Regions from separate parts of the Venatoribacter cucullus genome, predicted to be linked through region 2. Evidence: predicted binding sites of a transcription regulator. Region 2 holds the regulator's gene; the other holds the start of a gene.

Region 1 (4,839 bases), 570 kb from region 2:
TCGGTTACGACACCCTGGTGATTGCCATCGGCAGCATTACCAACGATTTCGGTACGCCCGGGGCGCAGGAACATTGCTTCTTTCTCGATAACCGCCGCCAGGCCGAACGCTTTCACCAGACCTTATTGCGTGAATTTCTGCGCGCCAACGCCGGCAGCGCAGAACCCGCCGGGCTGGATATCGGCATTGTCGGTGCCGGTGCTACCGGCGTGGAATTATCGGCCGAGCTGTACAACACCGCCGAAGTGCTGGTGAGCTATGGTGAAGAAAAACTGAATCCCGGCAATCTGCGCGTGCATCTTATCGAGGCTGGCGAGCGCATTCTGCCGGCTCTGCCACCGCGCTTATCCGCTTCGGCCAAGCGTGAACTGGAAAATCTGGGCGTAACTGTTCATACCCAGACCCTGGTGACCGAAGTATCGGAACAGGGTTTTCACACCAAAGACGGCCAGATCATTCCGGCGCGGATGCGGGTATGGGCAGCCGGGGTACGGGCGCAGGGGTTTTTAACCAATCTGGGCCTGGAAACCAACCGCGCCAACCAACTGGTGGTTAACGCCAGCCTGCAAACGGCTGATCCGTCCATTTTTGCTATGGGAGATTGTGCCTGTGTGCTGCAGGACGGCAAACCCGTACCGCCACGCGCTCAGGCCGCGCACCAGCAAGCCAGCCATTTGTATCTGGCCTTGCAGGCACAGCTGAAACAACAACCTCTGCCCACCTTCACTTACCGTGATAAAGGCTCGCTGGTTTCGCTCAGCCGTTACAGTACGGTCGGCAGTCTGATGGGGAATCTGACCAAAGGCTCGATGATGATTGAAGGCCGGCTGGCGCGCATTGTGTATGTATCGCTATACCGGCTGCATCAGATTGCCCTGCACGGTTACTGGCATACGCTGCTGCTGAGTCTGGTTGGGCACATCAATAAAGTGATCCGGCCACGACTGAAACTGCATTAATAACCGGGTTTTTCGCGGGAAAAATCAGTCCCAGCCGGGGCTGATTTCATCGTCAGACAGAGAACCATGCGGATCGCCAGCGGCGGCCAGCTGTTCCAGTGCATAACGGATATGGTCGGCATTAAAACCGCGCTGGGCCAGATGCCGGTAAATACGGGCTTTTTGTTTGATATCGCTAAGGTCGGCGCCGGAGAATTTGCGCAGCGCCAGTTGCGCGGCCCGTTCCTGCCAATCGGTATCCAGGGCGGCTACCGCAGTGCGGGCATCGGCAATGCCTTTCTGCTGTAATTCCTGCGTCAATCGCAGCGGGCCATAACGGTCGCTGCGGCTGTGCAGAAAAGCATCGGTAAAACGTTCATCCGATTGCCAGCGCCGTTCGGCCATATCGTCCAGCACGGCGGTTAAATCATCGGCACTGGCCGCTTTGGGCTGCAGCTTACGCTGCAGTTCCAGGCGGGAATAATCGCGCCGTGACAGCAGGTCAATAACGGCCTGCCGCAGTCCGGCGCGATCCAGCGGCTCAGGCTTCGGCTTCTTCATCCACCACGCTTTCGATATCGCCACCCTTCACCTGCACGGTCAGCAACTGGGCACGGATCTGGTCTTCAATTTCTTTGGCCAGCTCTTTGTGCTCTTCCAGGTACTGCGCCGCATTGGCTTTGCCCTGACCGATCTTGTCACCCTTGTAGCTGTACCAGGCACCGGATTTATCGACCAGATTGCACTTAACCCCCAGGTCGATGACTTCGCCCATGTGGTAAATGCCCTGACCGTACATAATCTGGAATTCGGCCTGTTTAAACGGCGGCGACACTTTGTTTTTAACCACTTTGACGCGGGTTTCGTTACCCACCACTTCATCACCCTGCTTCACCGAGCCGGTACGACGGATATCCAGACGCACCGAGGCGTAGAATTTCAGGGCGTTACCACCGGTGGTGGTTTCCGGGCTGCCGAACATCACGCCGATTTTCATGCGGATCTGGTTAATAAAGATCACCAGACAGTTGGCGTTTTTCACGTTACCGGTCAGTTTACGCAGCGCCTGTGACATTAAGCGGGCCTGCAGACCAACGTGGCTGTCGCCCATTTCGCCTTCAATTTCGGCTTTCGGTACCAGTGCCGCTACGGAGTCGACCACAATCACGTCCACTGCACCGGAGCGCACCAGGCTGTCACAGATTTCCAGCGCCTGCTCACCGGTATCCGGCTGCGACACCAGCAAGGTATCCAGATCGACACCCAGCTTTTCGGCATACAGCGGATCCAGCGCGTGTTCGGCGTCGATAATGGCAACGGTTTTGCCCATTTTCTGCGCCTGCGCCATGGCCGACAGACACAGGGTGGTTTTACCGGAGCTTTCCGGACCGTAGATTTCCACGATACGGCCCATCGGCAGGCCACCAATACCAAGGGCGATATCCAGCCCCAGAGAGCCGGTAGAAATGGCGGGAATGGCTTCGCGCGGTTGTTCGCCCATTTTCATAATGGCGCCTTTACCGAACTGACGTTCGATCTGGCTCAGGGCTGCGTCGAGGGCTTTCTGTTTGTTTGCGTCCATCGCTCTGTCCTTCAGGTAATCAGCAGGGAACTGCGCTGTGGTTTTCAGTATCCAGTGCGGCAACAACAAAGCACTGTAAATTTAACCAGTATTTAAGCACAGCTTATTTCTGCCGCCAACCCTTCTTTTGCCTGATTTTTCTAACAAGCCAGAAACCGGCACAACCCCTGAATGCCATGCACCACCGCCAAAGCCCGTACCTGCTGGCGGTTGCCGGGAAAATGACAGCATTCCACCAGCTGGTGGTCGGCGTTGCCCCAGGCAAACCACACCGTCCCCACGGGTTTTTCTGGCGAACCACCGCCGGGGCCGGCAATACCGCTGACCGCCACCGCCACATCCCCCAGGCTGTTATTCACCGCCCCGATCACCATAGCGCGCACGGTTTCCTCACTCACGGCACCATGCTGCTCAATAATGCCCGGCGGCACATTCAGGTAACGGATTTTGGCTTCGTTGGAGTAGGTCACAAAGCCGCATTCAAACCAGCCGGAGCTGCCGGCCACATCGGTTAAAGCACTGGCAATACCACCGCCGGTACAGGATTCCGCCGTTACCACGCGCAGCCCACGGCTTTGCAGAATATCGGCCAGCGCTTCAATTAATGGCTGTAATTCCGGTGTCATTTCAGTATCCCCACAGAATGCCCTACAATCCGCCCTCACTTTATCACGCCCATTCCCAGCCGGTCAGGATCGTTACCCATGAGTCAGGACAACAGCCAACACACGCCGATGATGCAGCAGTATCTGAAAATTAAGGCCGAGTTCGCCGATACGCTGTTGTTTTATCGCATGGGCGATTTTTACGAGCTGTTTTATAACGATGCCAAGCGTGCCGCCCAGCTGCTCGATATTACCTTAACCGCCCGCGGTCAGAGCGGTGGCGCCCCCATTCCGATGGCGGGCATTCCTTATCATTCCGCCGATAACTACATTGCCAAACTGGTGCGCGCCGGGGTATCGGTCGCCATTGCCGAACAGATCGGCGACCCGGCCACCAGCAAAGGGCCGGTGGAACGTAAAGTGGTGCGGGTGATTACCCCAGGCACGCTCACCGATGAAGCCTTTCTGGACGAACGCAGCGATAACCTGCTGGTGGCGCTGTGCTCACAGCAGCAGCGTCATGGCCTGGCGGTACTGGAGCTGAGCTCCGGACGTTTTTCGGTACTGGAAGTGGATGGCGAAGAAGCCCTGCTGGCGGAAATCGAACGCCTGCGTCCTGCCGAACTGTTGCTGAACGAAGATCAGCTGCTGCCCGCCAATCTGAACGAACGACAGGGCGCGCGCACCCTGGCTCCCTGGCATTTTGAAAGCGATACCGCCCTGCGCCTATTAACCACCCAACTGAAAACCCGCGATCTGCGCGGTTTTGGTTGTGAACAAATGAGTGTGGCCATCCGCGCGGCCGGCGCGTTGCTGCATTACGCCCAGGACACTCAGCGCAACAGCCTGCCGCATATCCGCTCGCTGCAGGTGGAACAACCCGACGACGCCATCATTATTGACCCGGCCAGCCGCCGCAATCTGGAAATCGACATCAACCAGAAAGGCGATACCCAGCACACGCTGGCGTGGATTATGGATAAAACCGCCACCGCCATGGGCAGCCGTCTGCTGAAGCGCTGGCTGAACCGGCCGCTGCGCGACCACAACCTGCTGCGCCAGCGCCAGGGCTTAATTGCCCAGTTGCAGGAACAATACGCCACCGAGGAACTGCACAGCAGTCTGAAACAGGTGGGCGATGTTGAACGGATTTTATCCCGCGTGGCACTGGGCTCGGCCCGGCCGCGCGATCTGGCCCGCCTGCGCGATGCCCTCAGCGTGGTGCCGGCGATCCGCAGCCAGCTGCAACGCCTCGACAGCACGCTGGCCAGCAACCTGCTGGAACGGGCGGTGGAGTTTCCCCACTGGGTGGAGCGGTTAAGCCAGGCCATTATTGATAACCCGCCGGTCGTCATCCGCGATGGCGGTGTGATTGCCGAAGGCTACGATGCCGAGCTGGACGAACTGCGTGGCTTAAGCGAAAACGCCGGCGATTATCTGGTGAAACTGGAAGAACAGGAAAAAGCCCGCACCGGTTTAAGCACCTTAAAAGTGGGCTACAACCGCGTGCATGGCTATTACATTGAAATCTCCAAAGCTCAGGCTGACCACGCGCCGGTGGAATACATCCGCCGCCAGACCTTAAAAAATGCCGAACGCTTTATTACCCCGGAACTGAAAACCTTTGAAGACAAAGCCTTAAGCGCCCGCAGCCGCGCCCTAACCCGGGAAAAAATGCTCTACGACGACATCGTACAGGCACTGGCTGACGAGC
Region 2 (4,839 bases):
GCTAAAGCGCGGTTACAACCGCGCCAGCGTCGCCGCCAGTAAATCACGCACCTGCTGCATGCCACTGGCAATCACGTTATTGATGTAGTCCATGGTGATCTCCCCGTCACTCTTACCCGCGGCCGGGTTCACCACCAGACAGATACAGGCGTAGGGAATCCCCAGCTCACGCGCCAGCACCGCTTCCGGCATACCGGTCATACCAACCAGATCACAGCCGTCTTTTTCCATGCGGCTGATTTCAGCGATGGTTTCCAGCCGCGGCCCCTGGGTGGCGCCATATACGCCGCCATCCAGCGCAGCAATACCGGCATTTTTCGCCGCCTGCACGATGGCACGGCGCAATGTTTCGTCGTAGGGATGGGTAAAATCAATGTGCTGTAACGGCCGGAATTCACCGTCAAAAAAGGTACTGTCACGGCCCCAGGTGTAATCAATCAGCTGCTGCGGCACCGCAATCACACCCGACTGCATGGCCGGAGTAATACCACCGACGGCGTTCACCGCAATAATGGCATCCACGCCCTGCTGCTGCAGTGCCAGCAGGTTGGCGCGGTAATTCACCTTATGCGGCGGCACCGCGTGTGGGTGACCGTGGCGGGCCAGAAACACCACCTCTTTGCCGGCCCACTGGCCGCTGTGCAAAGGCGACGAGGGTTGGCCGAGCGGGGTTTCCACAACCAGCGCCGGATTCAGCTGCGGGCCTTGCAGCTGGGTTAAACCAGTGCCACCAATAATGGCAATATTCTGGAACGACATAACAATCGGCTTCCTGTTCGTTTATTCCTGCCAGAGGGCCGCCAGACGCTGGCGGATCTGTTGTTGACGAGCCGCATCCACCACGGTGGTGGCCGGCCCCTGCAAATACGCTAATGACAGCGCGGTAAACTCACCCGCCGCGCGTAAGCCACGGGCGGCATCAATTACCTGCTGCGCCGCGACCCGGTCGTTACACACCAGCAAGGCATTGGCGCCGGCGGCGGCGGCGGCCTGCGCCCGGCCGGCATAGTCGCCGGCGCTGGCGGCACCGGCCATGGATAAATCATCGCTGAAAATCACGCCCTCAAACTGCAACTGGCGGCGCAGAATTTCCTGCAGCCAGAGCGCAGAAAAACCCGCCGTATACTGCGCATCAACAGCCGGATAGACCACGTGAGCCGGCATAATACCGGCCAGCAAACCAGACTGAATTAAGGCAGCAAAAGGAGCAATATCGGTTTGCAATTGGGGCCACGGCCGCTCATCCACCGGCAAGGCCAGATGTGAGTCCGCCGCCACCGCCCCATGACCGGGAAAATGCTTGCCCACGGCCGCCATACCGGCCTGCTGCATACCGGCAATAAAAGCCCCGGCCAGGCGGGTAACGGTGGCAGCATCATGGCCGAACGCCCGATCACCGATCACCTGGGACACATCGCGTTCAATATCCAGTACCGGGGCAAAACTCAGATGCACACCACAGGCGCGCACTTCCGCCGCCATCAGCCAACCCAGTTCCTGTGCCAGCTCAAGTGCTTCCGGAGGATTGCGGTGGTAAATCTGCTCCAGCGTCAGCATCGGCGGTAACCGGGTAAAGCCCGTACGAAAACGCTGCACCCGGCCGCCTTCCTGATCGGCACAGAGCAGCAAATCCGGACGCAACTCACGAATGGCCGCCGTCAGCTCCTGCAGTTGCTGCGGTGACTGGTAATTACGGGCAAAGAAAATGAGACCGCTGAGTTCCGGCTGGCGCAAAAACTCATGATCCTCCGGACTCAACTGCAGACCGGCAAGATCGGCGATCACGCCGACGGCGTGGGTCAGAGATTGCGGCATGGAATCCTCGCAAAACTGTGCTCCTGAATCCATACCGGCGTCCCCGGTGGCGCCAGAGCAAACAGCAGTAATAAATCGGCATTGTGCATACGGATACAACCGTGCGAAGCCGGTACGCCCATGGGTTCGGAATCGGGCGTGCCGTGGATATAAATAAAGCGGCGCATGCTATCGACATTACCCAATCGGTTACGGCCGGTTTCCTGGCCTTGCAGCCATAAAATGCGGGTCAGAATCCAATCCCGGTCAGGTTGCTGCTGCGCCAGTTGCGGCGAATATATTTCACCGGTGACACGACGACCACGGAAGACGGCATTCAGCGGCGCACCCGCACCAATCGCGGCACGGATACGGTGCCAGCCACGCGGGGTCTGCTCTGACCCCTGCTGCTCACCCGGGCCGTTCTTCGCCGTGGATACCGGAAAAACATGGCAGACACCAGCACTGGCAATACGCAGCTGCTGATCTGCCAGGGAAATTTCTATCAGGGGAGTGACGCTGGCGCCATCACGGATCATAAAATCCATCTCAATACCGGAAAACGCTCAGTGTATTCCGGTGCGCGTTACTGAGCCTGATGGGGCGCGTTCAAACCGGACGCGAGGAAAGGTATCAATTTATCAATCACTTGCGCAACATCGGCGGCCTTGCCCAGATCATGTTCCGCCATCGCCGTAAGGGAATCGGCACCGGATAAGGTAAAGACCGTGGCGCCCAGCATAAAGTGGATACGCCAGAAACGTTCTTCATCGGATAAATCCGGCGTCGCAGCGGTAATCAGCTGCATAAACACCGTAAATACCGGCGCGTATTCTTTTTGCAGAAAGCGGCGCAGGTGGCCTTGCCCCTGGGTATAGGCCAGACCCAGCAGGCGCATAAAAATACCCAGCCGGCGCGGACTGTCGTGGCCGGCGTGCAGGGCCGTGCGCGACAGCAGCAATAATAACTCTCGCAGTTGTGGCTGCTGCTGGGGCAGCTGCTGGTGAATGGTCAGCAGCTCCTGCTCCAGCTGTTCACAGAAAGGCGCCAGGAAGCGGGCGAACACCGCCTGAATCAGCGATTTTTTTGAACCGAAGTGATAGTTCACTGCCGCCAGATTCACCCCCGCACGGGTGGTGATATTGCGCAATGATGTCTCCGCAAAGCCGCGCTCGGAAAACAGCTCTTCGGCGGCGTTAAGGATGCTTTTTACCGTATCTTTCTGTGCCATGGGGTTCCGGCTCCCGATAACTGCCGGAACCCCGGCAGCGTATAAAAACAAGTGTTTCAAACATACGTTTAAAACATAACAAAGGCAAGCACAGAGCATGCCGGACAAGACCACCGTCACATTACTCAGCAGAAATACGCCGGCTGACCGAGCACAAAGCGCAGACACTTCAGCCTTATGACACAGAAAAGGGTTTACAACCGGCAAAACACTGTATAAATTCACACCTACTGTATAGATCAACAGACTGGATAAGCATCATGATCAAGCTCACCGCCCGTCAGCAGCAGGTTCTGGATTTTATCCGCAAGGCCATTGAAGACACCGGCTTTCCGCCGACCCGCGCCGAAATCGCCACCGAACTGGGGTTCCGTTCCCCCAATGCCGCGGAAGAACACCTGAAAGCCCTGGCCCGTAAAGGCGCTATTGAAATGATGCCGGGCGCTTCCCGCGGCTTACGCATTGTTGAAGCCCAGAATCCCGGCCTGCCGATTGTTGGCCGGGTAGCCGCCGGTGAGCCCATTCTGGCGCAGGAACATATTGAAGATTACTGCACCATTCCGCCGGAGTTTTTCCATCCGCAAGCCGATTACCTGCTGGAAGTGCACGGCGACAGCATGAAAAACATTGGCATTATGAACGGTGATTACATTGCGGTGCATAAAGCCAGCACCGCCCGTAATGGTGAAATTGTGGTCGCCCGGGTGGGTGAAGAAGTAACGGTTAAACGCTACGAAAAACAGCGTACTCAGGTGGTTCTGCATCCTGAAAACGAAGATTACCAACCCATTCAGGTTGATCTGCGCGAACAGGAGTTCGCCATTGAAGGCCTGTATGTCGGCGTTGTCCGTCGCCACTGAAACTGTCAGAAATTTGCCGAGGTATGGTTATGCGTCAGTTATCTTTTACCATGTCTGAACCGGGCCTGGCCCTCAGTTCGGCTCTGCCGGTCACTGCCGACCACGCGGTCAGCGGCAGCCTGACCGAAATGATCGTCGGTGAAAGCAGTGCCATTCAGCCGATGCAATTATTGCCGCTGCTGGCCCAGTGCAATGCCCAGCAACGCTGGCTGATGTGGCTGAGCCCGCAACGCACGCTGAACAAGCAATGGCTGGAAAGTCTGGGGCTGGGTAAGTCGCCGGTGATTCATCTGGATTTATGCGCCGATACTCAGCTGGCGCTGTGCACCAAGGTACTGGCCGCCGCCAACAGCCACCTGATCATTGAATGGCAGGGCGAGCTGACGCGTGAAGAACGCCTGCAGCTGCGCCAGCAAGCCCAGCGCAGTGGCAGCCACGTGGTGCTGATTCAACGCCTGCCCTGAAGGTTCGGTCATAACGCGGCAGCATAAAAAAAGCCCTGTGCGTTTCCACGCCAGGGCTTTTTTATTACAGACACCGTCAGTGACTGTTTAATGCAAACGCTGCTGATACTCCGGCGTATCAAAATCATCACGCTCAACTTCCATACCGGACAACTCGCCCACTTTACGCACACCGGCTTCCAGCATTACCCGGGCAACGTCCAGATGATGCATCTGCAGACTGGCACGGGCGTCGTCGGAAAAATGAATGGATACCAGTGCATCACCGTCCTGATCGTCGGCGCGACGCAGGGCCACATCACCATTGGAAAGTTCTACGATTTCAAAAAAGCGTGCCATAACCGCCTCTCTAAACAGGGCGCGCGACTATATCACAGCAGTGCCCCAATAGCTTGAGGACGCCACAGAACAGTTAGTAATAAAAAGTAATTGAATAGAACAGAAACACGGCAGCCAACCGGCTGCCGTGTTGCAGTGCATCAGTTTTCGT

Evidence for each region. Region 2 encodes LexA, which represses DNA repair genes until DNA is damaged. Its sites were predicted from a motif close to TACTGTNTANNTANACAGTA; they were not measured.
Region 1: the regulator LexA is predicted to act here: its motif matches at 2,592-2,611, upstream of recA (recombinase RecA).

What each region holds. Positions count from the first base shown of each region.
Region 1 is NZ_CP046056.1:2,332,496-2,337,334, forward strand. Features, by position in the region: gene GJQ55_RS11060 (NAD(P)/FAD-dependent oxidoreductase) at 1-959, shown strand, start outside; gene GJQ55_RS11065 (regulatory protein RecX) at 984-1,499, opposite strand; gene recA (recombinase RecA) at 1,480-2,520, opposite strand; gene GJQ55_RS11075 (CinA family protein) at 2,661-3,146, opposite strand; gene mutS (DNA mismatch repair protein MutS) at 3,225-4,839, shown strand, end outside.
Region 2 is NZ_CP046056.1:1,758,889-1,763,727, forward strand. Features, by position in the region: gene GJQ55_RS08375 (S-methyl-5'-thioinosine phosphorylase) at 13-759, opposite strand; gene nagZ (beta-N-acetylhexosaminidase) at 781-1,815, opposite strand; gene GJQ55_RS08385 (L,D-transpeptidase) at 1,800-2,342, opposite strand; gene GJQ55_RS08390 (TetR/AcrR family transcriptional regulator) at 2,381-3,025, opposite strand; gene lexA (transcriptional repressor LexA) at 3,286-3,885, shown strand; gene GJQ55_RS08400 (cell division inhibitor SulA) at 3,915-4,349, shown strand; gene GJQ55_RS08405 (hypothetical protein) at 4,437-4,688, opposite strand.